One region of the Rhizobium sp. 01T437 genome, then DNA from elsewhere that is predicted to be linked to it. Evidence: riboswitches for the same ligand, from Rfam matches in the RefSeq annotation. Region 1 holds a riboswitch; each other region holds the start of a gene.

What was found. A riboswitch is a leader RNA that binds a small molecule or an ion and turns the genes downstream of it on or off. The one in region 1 is predicted to bind cobalamin.
Region 2: another riboswitch for cobalamin. It lies ahead of bluB (5,6-dimethylbenzimidazole synthase); the one in region 1 lies ahead of cobU (bifunctional adenosylcobinamide kinase/adenosylcobinamide-phosphate guanylyltransferase).
Region 3: another riboswitch for cobalamin. It lies ahead of metE (5-methyltetrahydropteroyltriglutamate--homocysteine S-methyltransferase); the one in region 1 lies ahead of cobU (bifunctional adenosylcobinamide kinase/adenosylcobinamide-phosphate guanylyltransferase).
Region 4: another riboswitch for cobalamin. It lies ahead of AC1DM5_RS32800 (ABC transporter substrate-binding protein); the one in region 1 lies ahead of cobU (bifunctional adenosylcobinamide kinase/adenosylcobinamide-phosphate guanylyltransferase).

What each region holds. Positions count from the first base shown of each region.
Region 1 covers NZ_JBFTPM010000007.1:231,268-236,514, reverse strand. The annotation lists gene cobN (cobaltochelatase subunit CobN) at 1-1,564, opposite strand, end outside; gene cobW (cobalamin biosynthesis protein CobW) at 1,574-2,620, opposite strand; gene cobU (bifunctional adenosylcobinamide kinase/adenosylcobinamide-phosphate guanylyltransferase) at 2,625-3,137, opposite strand; cobalamin riboswitch at 3,490-3,884, opposite strand; gene AC1DM5_RS17115 (chloride channel protein) at 4,092-5,247, shown strand, end outside.
Region 2 covers NZ_JBFTPM010000001.1:283,782-289,028, forward strand. The annotation lists gene AC1DM5_RS01540 (3-deoxy-7-phosphoheptulonate synthase) at 1-279, opposite strand, end outside; gene AC1DM5_RS01545 (MFS transporter) at 519-1,943, opposite strand; cobalamin riboswitch at 2,096-2,282, shown strand; gene bluB (5,6-dimethylbenzimidazole synthase) at 2,325-3,026, shown strand; gene AC1DM5_RS01555 (MFS transporter) at 3,044-4,588, opposite strand; gene AC1DM5_RS01560 (LysR family transcriptional regulator) at 4,723-5,247, shown strand, end outside.
Region 3 covers NZ_JBFTPM010000004.1:419,988-425,234, forward strand. The annotation lists gene metE (5-methyltetrahydropteroyltriglutamate--homocysteine S-methyltransferase) at 1-2,078, opposite strand, end outside; cobalamin riboswitch at 2,187-2,392, opposite strand; gene AC1DM5_RS10585 (heavy metal translocating P-type ATPase) at 2,433-4,700, opposite strand; gene AC1DM5_RS10590 (MerR family transcriptional regulator) at 4,772-5,194, shown strand.
Region 4 covers NZ_JBFTPM010000029.1:13,513-18,759, reverse strand. The annotation lists gene AC1DM5_RS32820 (transporter substrate-binding domain-containing protein) at 1-152, opposite strand, end outside; gene AC1DM5_RS32815 (class I SAM-dependent methyltransferase) at 346-1,119, opposite strand; gene AC1DM5_RS32810 (ABC transporter ATP-binding protein) at 1,123-1,887, opposite strand; gene AC1DM5_RS32805 (FecCD family ABC transporter permease) at 1,884-2,924, opposite strand; gene AC1DM5_RS32800 (ABC transporter substrate-binding protein) at 2,921-3,952, opposite strand; cobalamin riboswitch at 4,131-4,399, opposite strand; gene AC1DM5_RS32795 (YidB family protein) at 4,536-4,880, shown strand; gene AC1DM5_RS32790 (hypothetical protein) at 4,960-5,247, shown strand, end outside.

The DNA.
Region 1 (5,247 bases):
TCGGATCGATATTATAACCGCGCGCCGGCTGGATACCGATCAGCAAGTCGCCGAACCGGGCGAAAGGCAGCGCGAAAGCGCCATCGCGGACATAGGGATCGGCTTCCGGCGCACCCCAGCGCGCGCTGACTTCATCCTGAATCTGAGCAGGAAGAGATTCCAGGAAATCCTTGTATCGACTCAGTGAAAGCTGCTCGCGCACGACCTTGCCATCAAAGCCGGAATTGGTCGGCCCCGCCATCAGGTGCCGTATCAGCGCATCACCATCGGCAGGGATATCGGCGACCGGATAACCGGCCTTCTCCATCGCCCGCATCACCTCGATGGTGCCTGCTGGCGTATCGAGGCCGACGCCATTGCCGAGCCGTCCGTCACGGTTCGGATAATTCGCCATGACGAGCGCAACCCGCCTGCCCTCCGCCGGCACCTGCCGCAGCCGCGCCCAGTTGGCGGCAAGCGATGCCACATAGTTCATGCGCCCGGCATCCGGCTCGCTGGAAACGATGTTGGCCTCGACCGCAGCGTCGTAGCGCGCCGCTGATTTGAAGGAGACGGCGCGCGACAGCACCCGGCCATCCACCTCCGGCAGCGCGACATTCATGCCGAGATCACGCGCCGACAATCCCTGCGGCGAAGCGGCCCAGGCCTCTCGCGACGAAGCGGAGAAGATTGCCTGCAGCACGATCGCGTCGTTAGCCTCCAGCACCGTCGGCTCGCGATCGGCGCCGGGTGCGGAGACGGCAAAGCCTGTCGTGTTGATGACGACCTCGGGCTTCAATTCGGCGAAGATGGATTCGAGAATGCCCTTGGAGACAGGATCCTTAAGGCTGTAGGCGAACACCGGCAACGGGCGCAGGCCTTGCTGCTGGAGGGCTTCGATCAAGGCTTCGACGGGCTTGGTTTCGCCGCTCTGCACGAGGGCGCGGTAGAAGGCGATGGCGACAGTAGGTGGCGTCCCCTGCCGGACGCGAACTTCGGCTTTGGCAAGCCGCCGCCACTCCTCAACCCCGACAAGCCCCCGCCCCGGCCACCAGATCCCCGCCTTCATCAGCGGCGCGGCTGGCGCCGGCTTCTCCACCCCCGAGAGCATGGCCGAGGCATAGGCAAGAAAGCCCCGCGCATTGGCGTCGCCGCCCTCGATCAGATAGGCCCACAGCGCATTCAGATCCTCAAGCGACACATTGGAAAACGGCGTCAGCCCCGCATCCGGCCGCGCATCCCCCGGCAGGACCGCAATCAGCGCCCCGTTACGAGCGGCAACCGCATGCAGCGCCTCCAGCGCATAGTTGAAATAGCTCGCCCCACCCAGCGCCCGCACGATGATCAGCTTCGCATGTCGTGCCGTGCGCTGGACGTAGGTATCGACCGACATCGGATGCTTCAGGCTCATCAGGCTCGCAAGCCTGAGCGTATGCCCGCCCGCCCCGCCGGAATGAGCCGCAGCGATCGCCGCAAGCTCGGTGTCGGCGGCCGAGAGGAACAGGATATCGCCCGGCGACTGGCCGAGGTCGATGGCCTCGTCCCCGTCGCTGATTGTTCCCTGTTGGGCCAGAAGTAGATGCATCGAAACCCCTTAGACCAGTGCCACGATCGCCTTGCGCACCGCGTCCTGATCCATCTCGTGCAGGCCGATGACGACAAGGCGCGTGCTGCGGGCTTCGCCCGATGCCCAGGCGCGGTCGAAATACTGGTCGATGCGGCTGCCCACGGCCTGCAGCTGCAGGCGCATCGGCTTGCCGGAGACATCGATGAAGCCCTTGAGGCGCAGCACATCATGCTCGGCGATAATGCCCTTCAGCTTCTCGACGAAACCTGATGTATCGGCGATAGCGCCGAGCTCGACGACGAAACTGTCGAATTCGTCGTGATCGTGCGAAGTACCATCCTCATGCTCCAGCTCGTGATGGGACTTGCGGTTGACGATATCGTCTTCCGTGCCGATGCCGAGGCCGAGCAGCACGCTTGCGGGCACCTCGCCATTCCTGGCCTCGATCATCACAGGCTTGCGGGCGATGCGCGAGGCGACTTCGCTCTTCACGCGACCGAGGCCGTCGGCATCAATGAGATCGGTCTTGTTGAGCACGATGAGATCGGCGCAGGTCAGCTGGTCCTCGAAGAGCTCCTCGATCGGGCTTTCATGATCGAGCGATTCATCCTCGACGCGGCGTGCATGGACAGCATCATGGTCATCGGCAAAACGACCTGCGGCAACAGCGGCGCTATCGACCACGGTGATCACGCCGTCAACGGTGACTTCGCTTCTGATGTCCTGCCAGTTGAAAGCGGCGACCAACGGCTGCGGCAAGGCAAGGCCCGAGGTTTCGATGACGATATGATCAGGGCGCTGCTCGCGCTCCAGGAGCTTGGTCATGGTCGGAATGAAATCGTCGGCCACCGTGCAGCAGATGCAGCCGTTGGTGAGCTCGATAATATCGTCCTCGGTGCAGTTCTCCGCCCCGCAGCCCTTCAGCACATCGCCATCAACGCCGAGATCGCCGAACTCGTTGATGATGAGCGCAATCTTCTTGCCGCCGGCATTGGTGAGCAGGTTGCGGATCATTGTCGTCTTGCCCGCACCGAGGAAGCCGGTGATGACGGTTGCGGGGATTTTCTGCTGCATGGATTTAACCCTTCATTTTCAGCGGCAGACCTGCCGCGATAAAATACACGTCGTCGGCCGAAGCCGCGATCATCTGGTGCAGCCGGCCGGCATGGTCGCGAAACTCCCGCGCCATGCGGTTCTCAGGCACGATGCCGAGGCCGACTTCATTGGAAACGATGACGAGCCGCGCCTTTGCCTGCGGTAGAAAGGCGGCAAGGGCGGCGGACTGGGCGGCGATATCGCGGCCCTCCATCATCAGGTTGGTGAGCCACAGCGTCAGGCAATCGACGAGGATCGCCCTATCCGCGCCATCGATGGCCGCAAGGCGCTCGGTGAGATCGAGCGGCTCTTCATGCGTGGTCCAGGAGGGGCCGCGGTCGGCCTTGTGCTGGTCGATGCGCGCCTGCATTTCATCGTCCCAGGCGCGGCCTGTGGCGATGTAGTGGCGGTCAAGGCCGCTTGTGGTGACGAGGTTTTCGGCGAAGCGGGATTTGCCCGAGCGGGCGCCGCCGAGGACGAAGGTGGCTCCGGTCATGACAACGCCGCCCTCGGAGGAAGGACGCGAAGCCCCTTACCTCCCTCATTCCTGTGCTTGTCACAGAAATCCAGTGCGCCCCAGTCCTGGGGCGCGGAACGCTCACTCAACGACGGCGTAGATTCATTCACTGCGCGGACGCGCCGTGGCTGGATTCCTGTGACAAGCACAGGAATGAGGGAGGAGAGGAAAGTGCGCGCCGGAACTACATCACCAGCAGGCGCCAGACGCATCCCACCAGGAGGTACCGAACCGACACCTTTCACACGCACCACCAGAGGCAGCGCTGAATCAAATCCTTCAGCCAAGACAACCTCCGTGCTGGCAGCGGGCAAACGGCCCAGTATGGGCATTATGCCCGGCACGGATGGCAGGTCTCCTGGCTCGCAGTTGTCGGACGCGACAGGGGCAGACCGTTTCCGGTCGCCCCTGGTCGTGCCAGCGGATCTGCCTCGCCTTCCCGGCTGCGTCTCGTGAAAAGGCGGACGATTCGTAGAAATAGAGGCGTCCTGCCCCGGCTGATCACGATGCATTCCAGTGGCTTTTCCGGCACTTCTTCCGCCTTGCCCGCTTGCATAATGCAAGACCGTCGGCGCAGCAGTCGAAATACCGGACGGAAGACCCTGACTGCTCTACAGTCGCGGGGTCGGCTGTGATGAAGGCGCCCGGCTTGGGTCCGCCCCGTCACATTCCCTTTTCATCCGGAAGGCGTAAGGCCGATCCGGAACCATCCATTATGTCAATTCATGGTTAGGCTTCCGCCCCGGGCATGTCAATCGGCGCACTGGGCGCACACAGAGCTCATCTCGACTTACACTACCGATATTATCGTCTTTAATCAAAGGTTTACGTCACAAAAACTTTACGGCCCAGTCGGTATTTTGCCGCAATTGCCGCTCATGCGGATGCCGGCTCCGCCCTTGACCCCCACTCCTGCCGCCTAGTTTCCCCATGATGCTCTCCCGAATGGATATTCGCCGCCTCGGCCCTCTCGGCACCGTCTTTGATCCGGGACGCCTGCGCACGCTCATCCGCCACAGCGAAATGGGCATGGTCTTTGCCGGCGCGCTCGTCGGTATCGCCTCGGGGCTTGCGGTCACCGCCATGAGCTATGTCTCGGAAGAGATGCACAGGCTGATCTTCGGTATAGACGGCACGACGAGGCTCAGTGCCTCGCAAATCGACAGCAAGTTCTTGCTGATGACCGCCCCGGTTGCCGGCGGCATGCTGCTCGGCCTGTTGATCTTCATTCTCGCCAGATGGCGCAAGAAGCCGATGGTCGACCCGATCGAGGCCAATGCCCTGCATGGCGGCCGCCTGTCGCTGACGGACAGCATCCTCGTCGCCATCCAGAATCTCGTGTCCAACGGTTTCGGCGCATCCGTCGGTCTGGAGGCCGGCTATACGCAGCTTGCGGCCGGCATCGCCTCGAAATTCGGCCTGAAGCTGCAGCTGCGCCGCTCCGACATGCGCGTCCTCGTCGGCTGCGGCGCGGCCGGCGCCATCGCCGCCGCCTTCAATGCACCGCTGACGGGCGCCTTCTATGCCTTCGAGCTGATCATCGGCACCTACACCATCGTCTCGCTGACGCCTGTCGTCGTTGCCGCCCTCGTCGCCACACTGGTCGCCCGGCTGCTCTCCGGCAGCGATTTCATCATCGATGTCGGCAGCTTCGGCGCTGTCCAGCCCGCCGATTACGTGCCGGCGATCGCCCTCGGCGCCTTCTGCGCCGGCATCGGCATCCTCATCATGCAGGGCGTCTCCTTCGTCGAGGAACTGGCGCGCAAAAGCTCCATCGCATTGCCCTTCCGCCCGGCGCTCGGCGGCCTCGTCGTCGGCCTGCTGGCGCTGGTCTCGCCACAGGTCCTCGCCGCCGGTCACGGCGCGCTGCATCTCAACCTCGCCCATGAAATCACCATTCCCGCGCTGATCGGCCTCTTCCTTCTGAAGTCGGTGGCATCGGCCATTTCGATCGGGTCCGGCTTCAGAGGCGGCCTGTTCTTCGCCTCACTCTTCATGGGTGCCCTGCTCGGCAAGCTATTCGCCTATTCCGCCCCCTATTTCGCCGATGCGACGCTGACACCCGTGATCTATGCCGTGGTCGGCATGA
Region 2 (5,247 bases), on a different contig from region 1:
GACGCGCATGACGATTTCGAGATCGCCGGACAGGCGTCGTCGCTGCTCGACAAGGCGGGATGCGTATTCGCGGGCGGCTGCCGGATCGTGGATCGAGCAGGGGCCGATGATGACGAGCTGGCGGTCGTCCTGACCCGTGAGGATGTTATGGATCGTGTCGCGGGTGCTGGTCACGGTCTCGGTCACCGCGCGGTCACGCGGGATTTCCGAAAGGATATCGGCAGGCTTGGTCAGCGGGGTGATCTCGACGATGCGAAGATCATCAATAGTGTCAGTCACGGTATGCTCTCCTGTTTGGTCATACCGTGCGGAACAAAAAAGCCGCCAGGTTGACTAGCGGCTGTTCGGGTTGTCGTCGCGTTAGTTTTGGTTACGCACAGACCCGCATCCGCTGGAAGCAGCGGTACGAATAAAATCGCGATGCGTAAACGGACGAGATCGACATGGCGTTTATGTAGCTATGCCGATCGGAATTGTCACGCGGAATCTGTGAGGAAAAATGACAGGTCCGTGAAGATTTATCGGCTTTCCGCCAATGCCTGTCCCTGGGCCTCTTCCGGCTCTGCCGGCTCGGCATGCCTGTTCTTGCGGCGGCGCGTCGTCAGTTCCTCGCCGGCATTGGCGGGCAGGCGCAGGAAGGTGATGCAGGCAAGGGCCGATATCGCCGCGACGATGAAGAAGGCGATATGGAAGTCCGACACCAGCAGCTTGCCGCCATGGAAGCTCGAGGAGATTTCCAGGATCGTGCCGGCGACCGCGACGCCCATGGCCATGGAGATGCGCTGTGCCACCGCGTTGATCGCCGTCGCCTGGCTGCTGTCTGCCTCGTCCACATCGCCGAAGGCCATGGCGTTGACGCCTGAAAAGGCCATGGAGCGAAGGAGACCGCCAACGAGAAGACAAGCCATGATGATGTACATCGGCGTTTCGGCGGTGAAGAAGCCGTTCACGCCGAGGAAGATTGCGGCGAGGAAGGTCGTCAGCGCAATGACGTTGCGGAAGCCGAAAGCATTATAGGTGCGGGTCGCAGCGAATTTCGAGCCCATGGAGCCGAGTGCGCTGATGAAGGTAATCGAGCCTGACTGCAGCGGCGTCAGGCCGAAGCCGAGCTGCAGCATCAGCGGCATCAGGAAGGGCAGCGCGCCGAGGCCCATACGGAAATTCGAGGCGCCGAGAATCGCCGCCCGGAACATCGGATAGCGGAACATCTTGGGATCGAGCAGCGGGTGCGGCGTGCGCTTGGCATGCACGAAATAGAGGACGCCGGAGAGGACGCCGACAGCGACGGTGATATAGCCGTAAATGACCGGAACGGCGGGCAGGCTGATGACCGACAGGCCGAACACGAAACCGGCAAAGCCGATGCCCGACAGGAAGAATCCTGGAAAATCCATCGGCTTCGGGCTGCGCGGCTCGACGGCCGGAAGGAAACGGCTGACGAGGATGATGCCGATAATGCCAATCGGCACGTTGATCCAGAAGATCCAGTGCCAGCTGAGATAGGTGGTCAGGAAGCCGCCGATCGGCGGGCCCATGATCGGGCCAATCAGCGCCGGAATGGTAAGCCATGCCATGGCATTCACCAGCTGGTGACGTGGCGTTCCGCGCACGAGCAGCAATCGCCCGACCGGCGTCATCATCGAGCCGCCGGCGCCCTGGATGAGGCGGGAAATGACGAAGGCGGCGATGGAGTTGGAGAAGGCGCAGGCGACGGAGCCGATCATGAAGACTGCTATCGCCAGGCGGAAAATGTTGCGGGCGCCGAAGCGATCCGACATCCAGCCGCTGATCGGAATGAAGATCGCCAGCGCCACGAGGTAGCTTGTTACCGCAAGCTTCAGTGCAATCGGCGAGGTGCCGATATCGGCGGCAATCGCCGGCAGGCTGGTGGCGATCACGGTCGAATCCATCTGTTCCATGAACAGAGCGACCGCAAGGATCATCGGCGTTAGGCGGGACACGGGCAACCGGAAGGCAATGAGAAAAAATACGGCGCCAACGGCGTCGGTCGGATTCGGGCTTCGTTCTAGGCCAGCATTTTCAGCCTGTCCACGAAATGAATGTCGCATGCAGCTTGCCGCCATGCCGTTTCCGCGCCATAGATCGCCCGTCAGGTGCCCGCTTTCCAAGCGGGAGAATCGGGAATCCGGTGCAAGACCGGAACGTGCCCAACGCTGTAAGGCCGACGCTTGCCGCATAGAATGCCACTGGCCGCAAGGCCGGGAAGGCAGCGGAAGCGGATGACGCCAAGTCAGAAGACCGGCCTGGCAAGATAGACCCAACCCGCGCGGACGGCGGGCGGTTGCGTTGTTGGGGATTTGACGATGCGACCCATTGATGATGCCGTTTGCCCGGCATCCAGCTTTTCTGCGGCCGAACGCGAGGCCGTCTATCACGCGATCATGACGCGGCGCGACGTGCGCAGCCAGTTCCTGCCCGATCCCTTGCCGGATGATCTGGTGACGCGGCTTTTGACGGCGGCCCATCACGCGCCCTCGGTCGGCTTCATGCAGCCGTGGAATTTCATTCTGGTGAAGAGCGTCGAGGTGAGGGCGCGGGTACGCGATGCCTTCCTTAGGGCGAATGAGGAAGCGGCCCGCATGTTCGACGGCGAACGGCAGGAAAAGTATCGTTCGCTGAAGCTCGAAGGCATCGTCCAGGCGCCGCTCGGCATCTGCGTGACCTGCGATCCGACCCGCAGCGGCAGCGTGGTGCTGGGTCGCACCCATAATCCGCGCATGGACAGCTATTCCACCGTCTGCGCCATCCAGAACCTGTGGCTTGCGGCACGAGCCGAAGGGGTGGGCATCGGCTGGGTCAGCATTTTTCGCGAGGGTGACCTGAAGGAGATCCTCGGCATTCCCGATCATATCGAGGTCGTCGCCTGGCTCTGCGCCGGCTTCGTCGACCGGCTCTATGATAAGCCGGAACTGGCAGTCAAAGGCTGGCGGCAGCGGATGGCGCTGGAAGAGCTGGTTTTCCATAACGGCTGGGGGCATGTGGAAAACGAGGCCGCGCCGGTCTGAGCCGGCGCGGGTGTGCATCATTCTGCCGGCTGGGTGCCGCAATCCTTGGCACAGGCCGGTGTCTTCCAATGGGCGAAGACGAGGAAGCTTGCGGCGGCGAGAAGCCAGACGCCGATCGCGCCATAGAGCATGACGCCACCGAAGCCAGCGACCAGCGCATCATGCACCGTCCCGGCCGGAATGTCTGGCAGGGAGGCGATGTTGCCGGCGGAGATCCGTTCGGCGAGCAGGCGCAGGTCGCCGGCATCCGTCGAGGTTGGCAAGGTGCTCTTGAGATGGGAGAGCACGCCGCTGAACAGGATGAAGCCCATGACGGCGATGTTGATGGCGAGTGAGATCATCCGGGCGCTCATGTCGATGCCGGAGGCCATGCCGGCGCGATCGCTGGAGACGGCGCCTGTCGTGGTATTGGTGACCGGAGTGTTGGTGAAGCCAAGCCCGATGCCGGCAAGCAGCGCGCCGGGCAGCATCGTCAGCCAGCTTGGCGCGGCGGCAGCACTGCCTGACTTCATCAGCAGGAAGCCTAGCCCGATGGCAAAAAGGCCGCCGGGAATGATGATGCCCGGCCGGTAGCGCAGCATGAGCCGTTCGGCGAGCGGCGGTACGACGAGCGTCGGCAGCGTATAGGCAAGCAGCGCCAAACCCGCGGCCACGCTGCCATAACCGAGACCGGCTTCATACCAGATCGGCAGATAGATCATGAAGGGCCAGAAGCTGATATTCATGGCGGCCGAGCCGATGATGGCGCCCGAGAAGGCGCGGATGCCGAAGACCGAGGCATCGAACATCGGTCGCGGGTTCAGCCTCTCGGCGAAGATGAAGGCGACGAGGCTTGCCGCGGAAAGTCCGATAATGGCAAGCGCGGCAGGGCTGGCAAAACCGAGAGCCGGACCCTGGGTGATGAAGAAGGCGAGGCAGAAGACCGCCAGCGAAAGGGTGGCGATGCCGGCGATATCGAGCCGTCCTGCAGCAGGGTCACGCGATTCCTCAACGCCCGTTGCGGCGAGGGCCACCGTCACGGCTGCCAGCACGGCATGGATGAGGAAGACCCATTGCCAGCCGGCGGCTGCTACGATCGCGACACCGATGATCGGGCCAAAGCCGAGGCCGATGCCGAAGATGATGCCCCACCAGCCGAAGGCCATGCTGCGGGCTCTGCCCTCCGGAAATTGATGGGAGAGGACGGCCACCTGGCAGATCAGCATCACGCCGCCGCTCATGCCCTGCAGAAAGCGAGCAACGATCAGCAGCGAAACATCCTGAGCAAGGCCGGCAATCAGCGAGGTGAGGCCAAAAGCGGCAATGCCGATCAGGAAGACGCGCTTGCGGCCGTAGCGATCGGCCAATGTGCCTGCGGCCATCAGCACCGTCGTGACGGCAATCGTATAGGCATTCATGATCCATTGCAGCGCGCTGAAATCGGCATGCAGCACCTTTTCCAGCGTCGGCAGGATTGCCGGTACGCTCGATATTTCAAGGCCGAACATCAGTGAGGAGAGGCAGGCCGCCATCAGGGCGATGATGCCTCTGATACGCGAGGATGGAGGGGAGGCAGAGGTCATGCTTTGGCCTTTCGACGTTGAGACTTACAAGGGTGACATCCCTTGTCGTCCATTTGCGTCAGCATAAGCAGAGCTTGATCATTACAGAATTGGATGATTGACTATTTCAGACACAACAATTTCGGATAGATCGAATGACCATGCTCGATGTCGATTCCGTTCAGGCTTTCGTGACGATCGCCGAGAACAAGAGCTTCACCCGCGCCGCTAATGAGCTCGGCAGCACGCAAGGGGCGATCAGCGTCAAGCTCAAACGGCTGGAGGAGCGGCTCGGCCATCGGCTGATCGAACGCACGCCGCGGCTGGTGCGGCTTTCGGCACAGGGGGCGGTATTTCTTGATGCCGCACGGGAATTCCTCGCCGCCCATGACCGTGCGGTCGCGGCACTTTCCTCGTCGCGCCGTCATTTCAGGCTGGGCATTGCGGCCCATGTCGCCGGCCCGGAAGTGCCGACGCTGCTTGCGCGCCTCAATGCCCATGATCCGGGGCTGACGATCGAGGTCCGGCTCGACAATTCCTGCGAGTTGCTCGCCGCCTTCGATCGCGGCGACCTGGATGCGGCAATCGTCCGTCGGGATGAGGACCGGCGCGATGGGGAGGTTCTGGCACCGGAGCATTTCGGCTGGTTTGCAACGCCGCAATTCGAATATCGCCGCGGT
Region 3 (5,247 bases), on a different contig from region 1:
CGGAAGGCCTCCAGCAGTTCCATCTTCGAACGTGACGTCTCGATGGAGATCACATCGGCATCCATCGCCGCGATGGCATCGATGATCTGGTTGAACTCCGAATAGCACATATGCGTATGGATCTGCGTTTCGTCTGCCACGCCGGAGGCGCATAGGCGGAAACTCTCGACGGCCCAGTCGAGATAGGTCTTCCAGTCGGCCTTGCGCAGCGGCAGGCCTTCGCGGAGCGCCGCCTCGTCGATCTGGATCATCGCCGCACCGGCCCTCTCGAGATCGAGCACCTCGTCGCGGATCGCCAGCGCGATCTGCCGGCTGACATCGGCACGAGAGAGATCGTCGCGCACGAAGGACCAGTTGAGGATCGTCACCGGCCCGGTCAGCATGCCCTTCACGGGCTTCTCCGTCAGCGACTGCGCATAGCGCCACCACTCCACTGTCATCGGCTTCGGCCGGGAGACGTCGCCGAAGATAACAGGCGGTCGGACATAACGGGAGCCATAGCTCTGCACCCAGGCATGCTGCGTGAAGGCGAAGCCGGAAAGCTGCTCACCGAAATACTGCACCATGTCGTTGCGTTCGAATTCACCGTGGACGAGCACGTCCAGGCCGATCTCCTCCTGCCAGCGGATCGCCGCTTCGGTCTCCTTTTTCAGGAAGGCATCGTAGTCCGCCTCGCTGATCGTGCCCTTGGCGAAAGCGGAGCGGGACTTTCGAACATCTGATGTCTGCGGGAAGGAGCCGATCGTCGTCGTCGGGAACAGCGGCAGGCGAAGCTTACGCTCCTGCAGTCCGGTCCGCTCGGCAAAATCGCTGCTGCGTGTCTTCATCGCCTCGTCGATCGCGGCAACCCGCTGTCTGACCTTCAGATCATGTACGCGCGTAGATGCGGCGCGCGATGCAACGGCCCGCGAGGCTGCCGCAATCACCTGAGAGGCCTTGCCGGCATCGCCGAGCGCTGCGAGCTCATCGAGCTTCTGGGCAGCGAAGGCGAGCCATGATTTCAGCTCACCATCCAGCCCGCTCTCCAGTTCCAAATCGATCGGCACGTGCAGCAACGAACAGGACGGCGCGATCTGTAGCCGGTCCGCACCAAAGTGCTCGACAAGCGGCTCGATCCTTTTCCGGATCGCCACAAGGTCTGCCTTCCAGATATTGCGCCCGTCAATGACGCCAAGCGAAAATGTCAGATCGCTGGGTGTCTTGAGAAGGGCATCGATCTGCTGTGAAGCGCGAACGAGATCGACATGCAGGCCGGCAACCGGCAGCGAGAGCGCCGTCGGCAGATTGTCGCCGATCTCGCCGAAATAGGTGGCGAGCATGATCTTCAGGTCGGGCACCAATTCATGCAGCGCACGGTAGGTATGCTGCAGTGCTGCCTGCTCTTCCTGTGAAAGATCGAGCCCGAAGCAAGGTTCGTCGATCTGCACCCAGTCGGCACCGGCTGCACGAAGTTCTGCCAGTACTTTTGCATAAACAGGTAACAAGCGTGCAAGCAGGTCGAGCGGCGCAAAACCTTCTTCGCTTCCCTTGGCGAGTTTCAGGAAGGTGACCGGACCCAGGATGACTGGCCGGGTGTCGATGCCAAGTGTCTTGGCCTCGATGAAGGCATCAAGTGGCTTGTTCGCCGTCAGGGCGAAGGTCTGATCCGGGCCGAGTTCCGGCACCATGTAGTGGTAGTTCGTGTCGAACCATTTTGTCATTTCCAGCGCCGGCACGCCATGCCCGTGATGGTGCTGATGGCCGCAATCGGCATGCGCCTCTTCGCCGGTGGAGCCGCGCGCCATCGCGAAATAGGTGTCGAGAGAAACTTGCCCGCCCTTCCAGCCATAGGCGGCGGGAATGGCACCGACCATGACCGCCGTATCGAGCACATGGTCGTAAAATGAGAAATCGTTGGAAGGGATGATATCGATCCCCTTCTGCTTCTGCAGGAGCCAGCTTTCCGCCCGCAGCCGCTTGCCGACATCGAGAAGCGCGCCGGCATCGGATTTGCCGGCCCAGTAACTTTCCAATGCGAATTTGAGTTCGCGATGCTTTCCGATCCTGGGAAAGCCGAGATTTGCAGTCTTGATAGTCATTTTCCTTACCCCGAAGGTTATGGGCAAGGCTGCGGCACGACGCATCGACGAGATCCGGCCATGGGAATGCCGTCTCGCGCAAAGCGGCACACCGGGACACCCCGCCCGTGGACGTTATCTATCGCGGCAGGTCTCCTGGCTTGCGGGTCATCGACATCGTCCAGTCTTCCCGGGCGTCTTCCCAGTGACGTCGAAGGACGGTGTCTCTCCGCTTACAGTTGCGGGGGCAGCTTCGGTCTTGGCAATGGCCGCACCGAATTCCCTCTTAGCTTGGGATCAACAGATCCCAAGAACCAACGATGGGGCAAGCATGCACCTGCCGCATCGCAACGTCAAGATGATATAAAGAAATCTTTATGTCTTTATCTGAAGAAGCCGAAGCGCATTCATCGTCACCAGCACGGTCGCACCCGTATCGGCGAGGATCGCCGGCCACAGGCCGGTAATGCCGATGATGGTGGTGACCAGGAACACGGCCTTCAGCCCGAGCGCGATGGTGATGTTCTGGAAGATATTGCGCATCGTCCGCTTCGAAAGGTCGATCATCCGGGCTACGTCGCCGACACGCCCATGAAGCACAGCCGCATCCGCCGTTTCCAGCGCCACGTCGGTGCCTCCACCCATGGCGATGCCGACATCGGCAGCGGCAAGTGCCGGCGCGTCATTAATGCCGTCACCCACCTTGGCAACGAACAGACCTTCCTTCTTCAGTTCGCCAACAATGCGCTGTTTGTCCTGCGGCAGGAGTTCGCCGCGCCAGTCGATGCCGAGATCGCCGGCAACGGCTGCCGCCGTGCGCTTGTTGTCGCCGGTCAGCATGATGGCGCGCACGCCCGCTGCCTTCAGCGTTGCAAGCCCGCTCTTTGCGTCTTCACGAGGCTCGTCGCGCATAGCAATGAGACCGGCAGCGACACCATTGACGAGCAGTACCGAGACGCTCTTGCCCGCGCCGTTCAGCACCGCGACCTGTTCGTCCTGTTCCGCATTCAGCGCCCCGCGCTCGCGCGCAGCCGGCGGTGACAGGAGATCGAGCGTCTCCCCACCCACCTTGCCGGTCATGCCCTTGCCGGGCAGCGCTTCGACTTCGAAAGCTGGCGGCACGGGTACGCCATCGGCCTTGGCGCGATTAAGGATCGCAAGCGCCAGCGGATGGCTGGAGCCTTGCTCCAGAACAGCAGCGCGCGAAAGCACTTCTGCCTCGGTGCGTCCATAGGAAATGACATCGGTGACTTGCGGCTTGCCCTCGGTCAACGTGCCGGTCTTGTCGAAGGCAACGGCCGTCACCTTACCGAGCGATTCCAAAACCGCTCCGCCCTTCATCAGCAGACCGCGGCGCGCACCCGCCGAAAGCGAGGCGGCAATCGCCGCCGGCGTGGAAATGACCAGCGCACAGGGGCAGCCGATCAGCAGGATTGCGAGACCCTTGTAGACCCATTCGCCCCATGCCCCGCCCATCAGCAGCGGCGGCAAAACGGCGACCAGAGCCGCCACGACGACGACACCAGGCGTATAGTAGCGGGAGAAGCGGTCGATGAAACGCTCCGTCGGCGCCTTCGATTCCTGTGCCTCCTCCACCAGCTTGACGACGCGGGCAATCGTATTGTCCTCGGCAGCGGCCGTGACACGCACACGCAATGCGGCATCGCCATTGACCGTGCCGGCGAAAACCGTCTCGCCTGCCCCCTTACGCACCGGCGTGCTTTCGCCCGTCACCGGCGCCTCATCGATAGCGCTCTCACCAGAAACAATTGTACCGTCGGCGGAAATCCGGTCTCCCGGCCGCACGAGAATGACGGAACCGACGGAAAGCGTCTCGGCCGGTACTTCCTTCACCTCGCCACCCGTCTCGAGCAGAGCGTTCTTCGGCACCAGCGTCGTCAGTGACTGGATGCTGGCGCGCGCCTTGCCGGCAGCCACTCCTTCCAGCAACTCGCCGACGAGGAACAGGAAGACGACCGTCGCCGCCTCTTCGCCAGCATTGATGATGACGGCGCCGACAGCGGCAATCGTCATCAGCATTTCGATCGAAAAGGGCGTGCCGGAAAGTGCGGCCATCACCGCACGGCGCGCGATCGGCACCAGCCCGACCAGCATGGCAACGATGAAGGCATAGGAAGCGATCGATGGCACCAGATGGCCGAGCACATAGGCGGCAACGAGTGCGAGGCCGGAAAGGATCGTCAACCGGCCCTTCTTGCTCTGCCACCAGGGACCGGTCATCGGCCCATGATCATGGCCGTGCAGCCCCTCGACCTCCTCGGCGCCGTGCGAATGATCGAGACCGGAATGATCATGACCAGCATGATCGTGATGGTCGTGATCATGATGCTCATGCCCATGGTGATTATGGTCGTGATGCGCATGATCATGGCCGGTCTTGCTCTCGCGAGCAGGTGCGTTGCCCGTGAGCGGAGCAACCGAATAGCCGAGGCCGGTCACCCTCTTCTCGATCGCTTTGAGATCGCTGCTGCCATCGTGGCGCACCGTCATCGTACCTGCTGTCACCGACACGGAGACGTCTTCGACTCCGAGCACGCGCCTGACGGCCGTATCGATTTTCGTTGCGCAGGCGGCGCAATCCATGCCGCCAACCCGGTACCGTGCCTGTGCTGCTTCGCTCATGATTTCGATCCTTGCTTGTAAGCAGTATCGTTCCTACATCCTCTAGCGACTAGAGGTGCAAGAGGAAAATCATGAAAAAGATCACCATCGGTGAGGCTGCCCGCCAGAGCGGCGTCAAGGTCCCGACGATCCGCTATTATGAGGGCATCGGCCTGCTGTCGGCGCCGAGCCGCAGCGAGGGCAATCAGCGCTCCTACGAACCATCAGACCTCAACCGCCTCGCCTTCATCCACCACGCCCGCGAACTCGGCTTCGAGATCGATGCAATCCGCACATTGCTGCAGCTGCAGGACGACCCTTACCAGTCCTGCGCATCCGCCGATGCCATCGCCAAGGCTCGCCTGATCGAGGTTGAACAGCGCATCCGCAGCCTCAACGCCCTGAAGGCCGAGCTGGAACAGATGGTCGAAGGCTGTGGCCATGGCCGCGTCGATCAATGCCGGGTCATCGAGGTGTTGGCCGATCACGGCAAGTGCGTGCATCCGCATCATTAGAGCGCCGTGCGCCCGTTCGGACGCACAAAGGACGCTCTACTCTTTGAATCGAC
Region 4 (5,247 bases), on a different contig from region 1:
CCGACCACCAGTTCGCGGTTCGGAAATTCAGGCGGGGCGGCAAGTGCCTGATGGGGCAGACATCCGGCCAGGCAAAGGAAAAACGCCAGCATGGCGACCGGCAGAGCGCGATACTTGCTTATGCCGGATAAGGGCGTGGTGGTCTTTGCCATATCACCTTTCCCCTCCTGCATCAGGCGAATTGCCGCCGCGATTGCGGATCATCCTGAACGGCTGACAGCATCCGGCAAGTACGCAACGGTAAATGCAACAATCATTTACGGTGGCAGGCATTGGGCCCAGCCTGGCTTTAGGTCTCGGCGAAATGGCGACGCATGGAGAATGGGCGTGCCGCAAGTGCGGCCGTCAAGGCCGCCGGCAGGTCAGGATGAAGCGGCGGTACACCAGGGTTCTGAGTTTGTTTCTGAGGTTGGCATTCTTCCTCTGCGCCCAGGCGATCGGGGCGTGGGAGTGCAGTTCGATGCCTGTAAAGCCGGCCGATGTCAGAAGCGGCAACAGCATGTCGGGGCGCAGGCCAGAGCCGAAGGGCAGGGCTGACATGATGCGGGCGTGGCGGGTGCTGAGCGCGCCGTCATAGTTGCTGTCGGCGCCGATGAGGCGGTCGATCCAGGAGATCAGCAGGCTGGCGATGCGGCCGGTCGGTTTCGGCGTCGCCCAGTCGCCGTCGAAGAAGAGCAGAAGGCCGCCGGGTTTGAGGATGCGGAACCATTCGGCAAAACTTTCTTCCGGTCGGGTCAGCGTCCAGACCAGGTGGCGGCAGATGATCGCGTCGTAATGCGCATCCGGCTCCAGCGTGTTTTCTGCGTCCGCCAGAATGAAGCGCAGGCGCTGCTTGCCGGCATGTTTGGCGCGGGCAACCTTCAGCATCGCTTCGGAGAAATCGAGGGCGGTGACGTCGTGGCCGAGATCGTGGATCAGGCGCGTTACCTCGCCGGTGCCGCAGGCAAGTTCCAGCACGCGTTTCGGCTCAGGGCCGAGGGCATCCCGGATCGGCTTCTGCCAGGCATCGGCCTCCGGGCCGGGGGCGATCTTGTGGCCGAAGGCAAGGTCGAAGGTTTCGGAGCGTTTCGACCAGTAGTCGCGGATTTCTTCCTTCAGATCGAAATTTGACCCATCCATGCCTTAACCCATCCGATACTGGATATGTGTGCGGCCGTGCACGGCCGATCTTTCGATATGGGCGCGCACGCCGAAGACGCGCGCGATCAGATCTTCGGTCAGCACTTCCTCGGGCGTGCCTGCGGCCACGACTTTGCCCTTCTCCAGCACGGCCAGGTGATCGCAGAACATCGCCGCCAGATTGAGATCGTGGAGTGCGATGATGGAGGTGAGGCCGAGTCTGGCGACCAGCGCCAGGATATCGAGCTGATGCTGGATATCGAGATGGTTGGTCGGCTCGTCGAGCAAGAGTTCACTCGGTGTCTGGGCGAGGGCTCTCGCGATATGCACGCGCTGGCGTTCGCCGCCTGACAGTGTCTGCCACAGCTGGCCGGCGCGTTCGCTCATGTCGACGCGGGCGAGTGCTTCCGCAACGGCGGCATCGTCATCGGGTCCCCAGGAGGCGATGAGGCCACGATGCGGCGTGCGGCCGAGGCGCACGATATCGCGCACGGTGAGCTGCGTATCCGTGGTCGATTGTTGCTCGACGAAGGCGATGCGGCGGGCGAGTGCTGCGCGCGAGAGGCCGGAGACATCATCGTCGCCGAGACGGATGATGCCGGTTTTGACCTGCCGCAGCCGGCAGATGAGGCGCAGCAGGCTCGATTTGCCGGAGCCGTTCGGCCCGAGCAGGCCGAGCACCTTGCCCTTTTCGACCGATATGCTGATGCCGTTGACGATGACGGTATTGCCGGCGGCATAGGTGACCTTGTCGACTGATATGCTCATGCGCTTCTCCGCACGCGATAGAGGATGATGGCGAAGGCCGGTGCGCCGAAGAGCGCGGTGACGACGCCGATCGGCAGGATCTGCTGTGGGATGATGATGCGCGAGACGATGTCGGCGCCGACCATGAAGATCGCCCCGCCGAGCGCTGTCGCCGGCAGCAGGCGGCCATGTGCGGGGCCGACGAGGAAACGGGCGGCATGGGGAATGACGAGGCCGACGAAGCCGATGGAACCAATCATGCTGACCACGCCTGCCGTCATCGCCGCGGTGACGCCGAGCAGGGTGAACTGCACGCGGCGCACGGCGATGCCGAGGGAGGCTGCGGCATCCGTGCCGAAGGCGAAGGCATCGAGGGCGCGCACATGGGCCAGGCAGACGACGAAGCCGATGAGTGCGACCGGCACGGAGAGATAGACATCCGGCCAGCGTACGCCGGAAAGCGAGCCGAGCAGCCAGAAGAGCACGCCGCGCGCCTGTTCGGCATTGGCCGAGGTCGTGACGATATAGGAGGTCAGCGCATTGAAGAGCTGCGAGCCCGCCACGCCGCAGAGAATGATGCGCTCACTGGTGCCGCCCGCACCGGCCGCCAGAATGCCGACCAGAAGAAAGGCGATCACGGCGCCGATGAAGGCGCCGCCGGAGAGGCTGAGCACGCCAGAACCGAGGCCCAGGATCATGACGCAGACGGCGCCGGTGGAGGCACCGGCGGAAATGCCGAGCACATAGGGTTCGGCGAGCGGATTGCGCAGCAGCGCCTGCAGCACCGTGCCGCAAAGCGCCAGCGACGCGCCGGCGCTCGCCGCCACCAGCGCGCGGCTGAGGCGGTAATCCCAGATGATGCCCTGATGGATGCGGCTGAGCTCGAATGCCGTGCCGAACAGGCGGTTGGAGACCGCCTTTGCCGTGGTGGCGAGCGGGATCGATATCTCGCCGATCGAGACGGCAAGGCTGACCATCAGCCCGAGCAGGAGGAAGGCGGCGATGGTGAGCGCGGCAAGCGCCCACCATTTCCTCTGTGGCAAGGCAGCCTGGCTCACTGCGCCAGACCGGAGGCAGCGATGCCCTTTGCCAGGATTTCGATACCGTCGATCGTTCGGATCGTCGGGTTCATCGACTGCGCGTCCATCATGATGAAGCGCCTGTTCTTGACGGCATCGAGCTCCTTGGTGACAGGATCATTTTCCAGGAAATCCACCTTCACCTTCGGGTCGTCTGCGGCATAGCGGCGGCGGTCCATGGTGGCGATGACGATGACGGCGGGATTGGCCTGCGCAATCGTTTCCCAGCCGACGAGGGGCCATTCTTCCTCAGTCGTCACGACGTTCTTGGCGCCGAGCGTCTTCAGGATATAGGCCGGCGCGCTGTTCTTGCCGGCGATGAAGGCATCGCCCTTGACCTCCTTGCTGGAGAACCAGAAGACGACAGGCAGGTTCTTGGCGGCAGCACCTGAAACGGAGGCGACGGCTGCGGCCCCGCGCTTCTTCAGGTCGGCGATCAGCGCATCGCCTCGGTCCTTCACGTCGAAGATCTCGGAGAGTTCGGCAATTTCCTGATAGATCAGGTCCATCGTGAACAGCTCCCTGCGCACGCCGTCGCCGCCATCGGTGTTGATCTTGGCGACGCAATCGGCAGGCGCGACATAGGTGTTGATGCCGAGATCCCCAAATTGCTCGCGCTTGCCGACGGAGCCTTGCGTGCCGACATGCCATTCGAATTCGGCGGCCACCAGATCGGGCTCGGCACCGACGACGGATTCGAAGCTCGGATCGTTGTCGGCCAGCCGTTTGATCTTGCTGTTGGCCTCGGCATATTGCGGCAGGACCGGGCCGACCCAGACGGCCGTTCCGGCGATCTTGTCGGCAAGGCCGAGCGAGAAGAGCACTTCGGTCATGCCCTGGCCGATCGAAACGATCTTGGCCGGCGCCTTTTCGAAAGTGACCTGCTGGCCGCAATTGCTGAGGGTAAGGGGATATTGGGTGGCGGCGAAGGCGGGTGCTGCAAGGCCGGCCAAGCAAAAGCCGGCGAGCCCGAGCGCAAGGGAAAAGCCTGATACTATCTGGCGCATTGGAAACTCTCGATCGGAAGGAAAAGGGCTAGCGGACGCCGGCGCGCGCAGATGCGGGAGCCAAGCGTGGAGGGAGGGCTAGCGGCGGGTGGTCCAATCGGGACGGATCGCGTGCGGCAAGCGGCAGGAAATAAGGTCAATCATATCTGCTCCTTGTCCAGGCATCCCCGCCCGGCTGATTGGATCGTGATTGACGGCAGGTCTCCTGACTCGCGGATGTCAGCCGGTCATCTGCCTTCCCGCGCTTTCGCGCAGTGGCACTTGGAGTGACCAGCTCGCCGGTGATTTCCGGGAATGAACGACGAGGCATTCATTCCTGACATAACCGGCAATCCGCTTACAGTTGCGGGGGCAGCCACGGTCTTGGTCCCTTTTGGGTCGTCCGCACCGTGTTCCCTATTAATCCCCTCGAAGTTCTCCTCGGGGAACCGTCTCCTCGACTTAGGACGCCGCCATAGGCGACGTCAAGCGCGTCAGCGAGAACTATTGTTTGCGATGGGAGGGCGTCGGTTCCGCAAATCCGGAATGACAGAGATTTTACCTCATGCTAATGTAGAATACACTGATTGGTGGAGGAGCAACCATGAGTATTTTCGACGGTTTAGGCGGCGTTCTTTCTGATGTGCTTGCCGGCAGGCAAGTCGATTACGTCGCGGTTGCAACCAGATTATTCGACAATGCCGGCGGTCTGCAGGGCATTGTTTCCCAGCTCAATTCGGCGGGGCTCGGTCAGCAGGTTTCATCCTGGATCGGCACCGGCCACAATCTCCCGGTATCGGCAGAACAGATCGAGGCAGCCTTGTCCTCCGATCAGCTGCGCGACCTTGCTGCCAAGTTCGGCGTCAATACCGACGAGGTATCCAAGCTGCTCGCCGAGCATCTGCCGCAAGCGGTCGATGCAGCAACGCCCAATGGGACCGTTTCTTAAGCCTGGAAGATGCGGGGCCACGAAGATGCGCGGCCCCGATGACGTGCGTGCCTTGACTGCCCCCAACCGAGGATATCCCATGATTGCGAGATTGCTTGTGCCCGCTTCCGCCGGAGCGTTGATTGCCGCCGCCTTCTTCGTTTCTCCGGCCTCCGCGCTGACCATGAAGGAATGCAGCGCCAAATATCAGACGGCCAAGGCCGATGGTTCGGCCAAGGACATGAAGTGGAACGATTTCCGGGCGAAATTCTGCGGCGCGGATGCAGCCGCCGAAGATGCCGCCGATGACAAGGCAGTGGCCGCAACCACGGACAAGGAGCCCGCAAAGCCGACGGTCAAGGCACCCAAGGGTGTGACCATGCCGAAG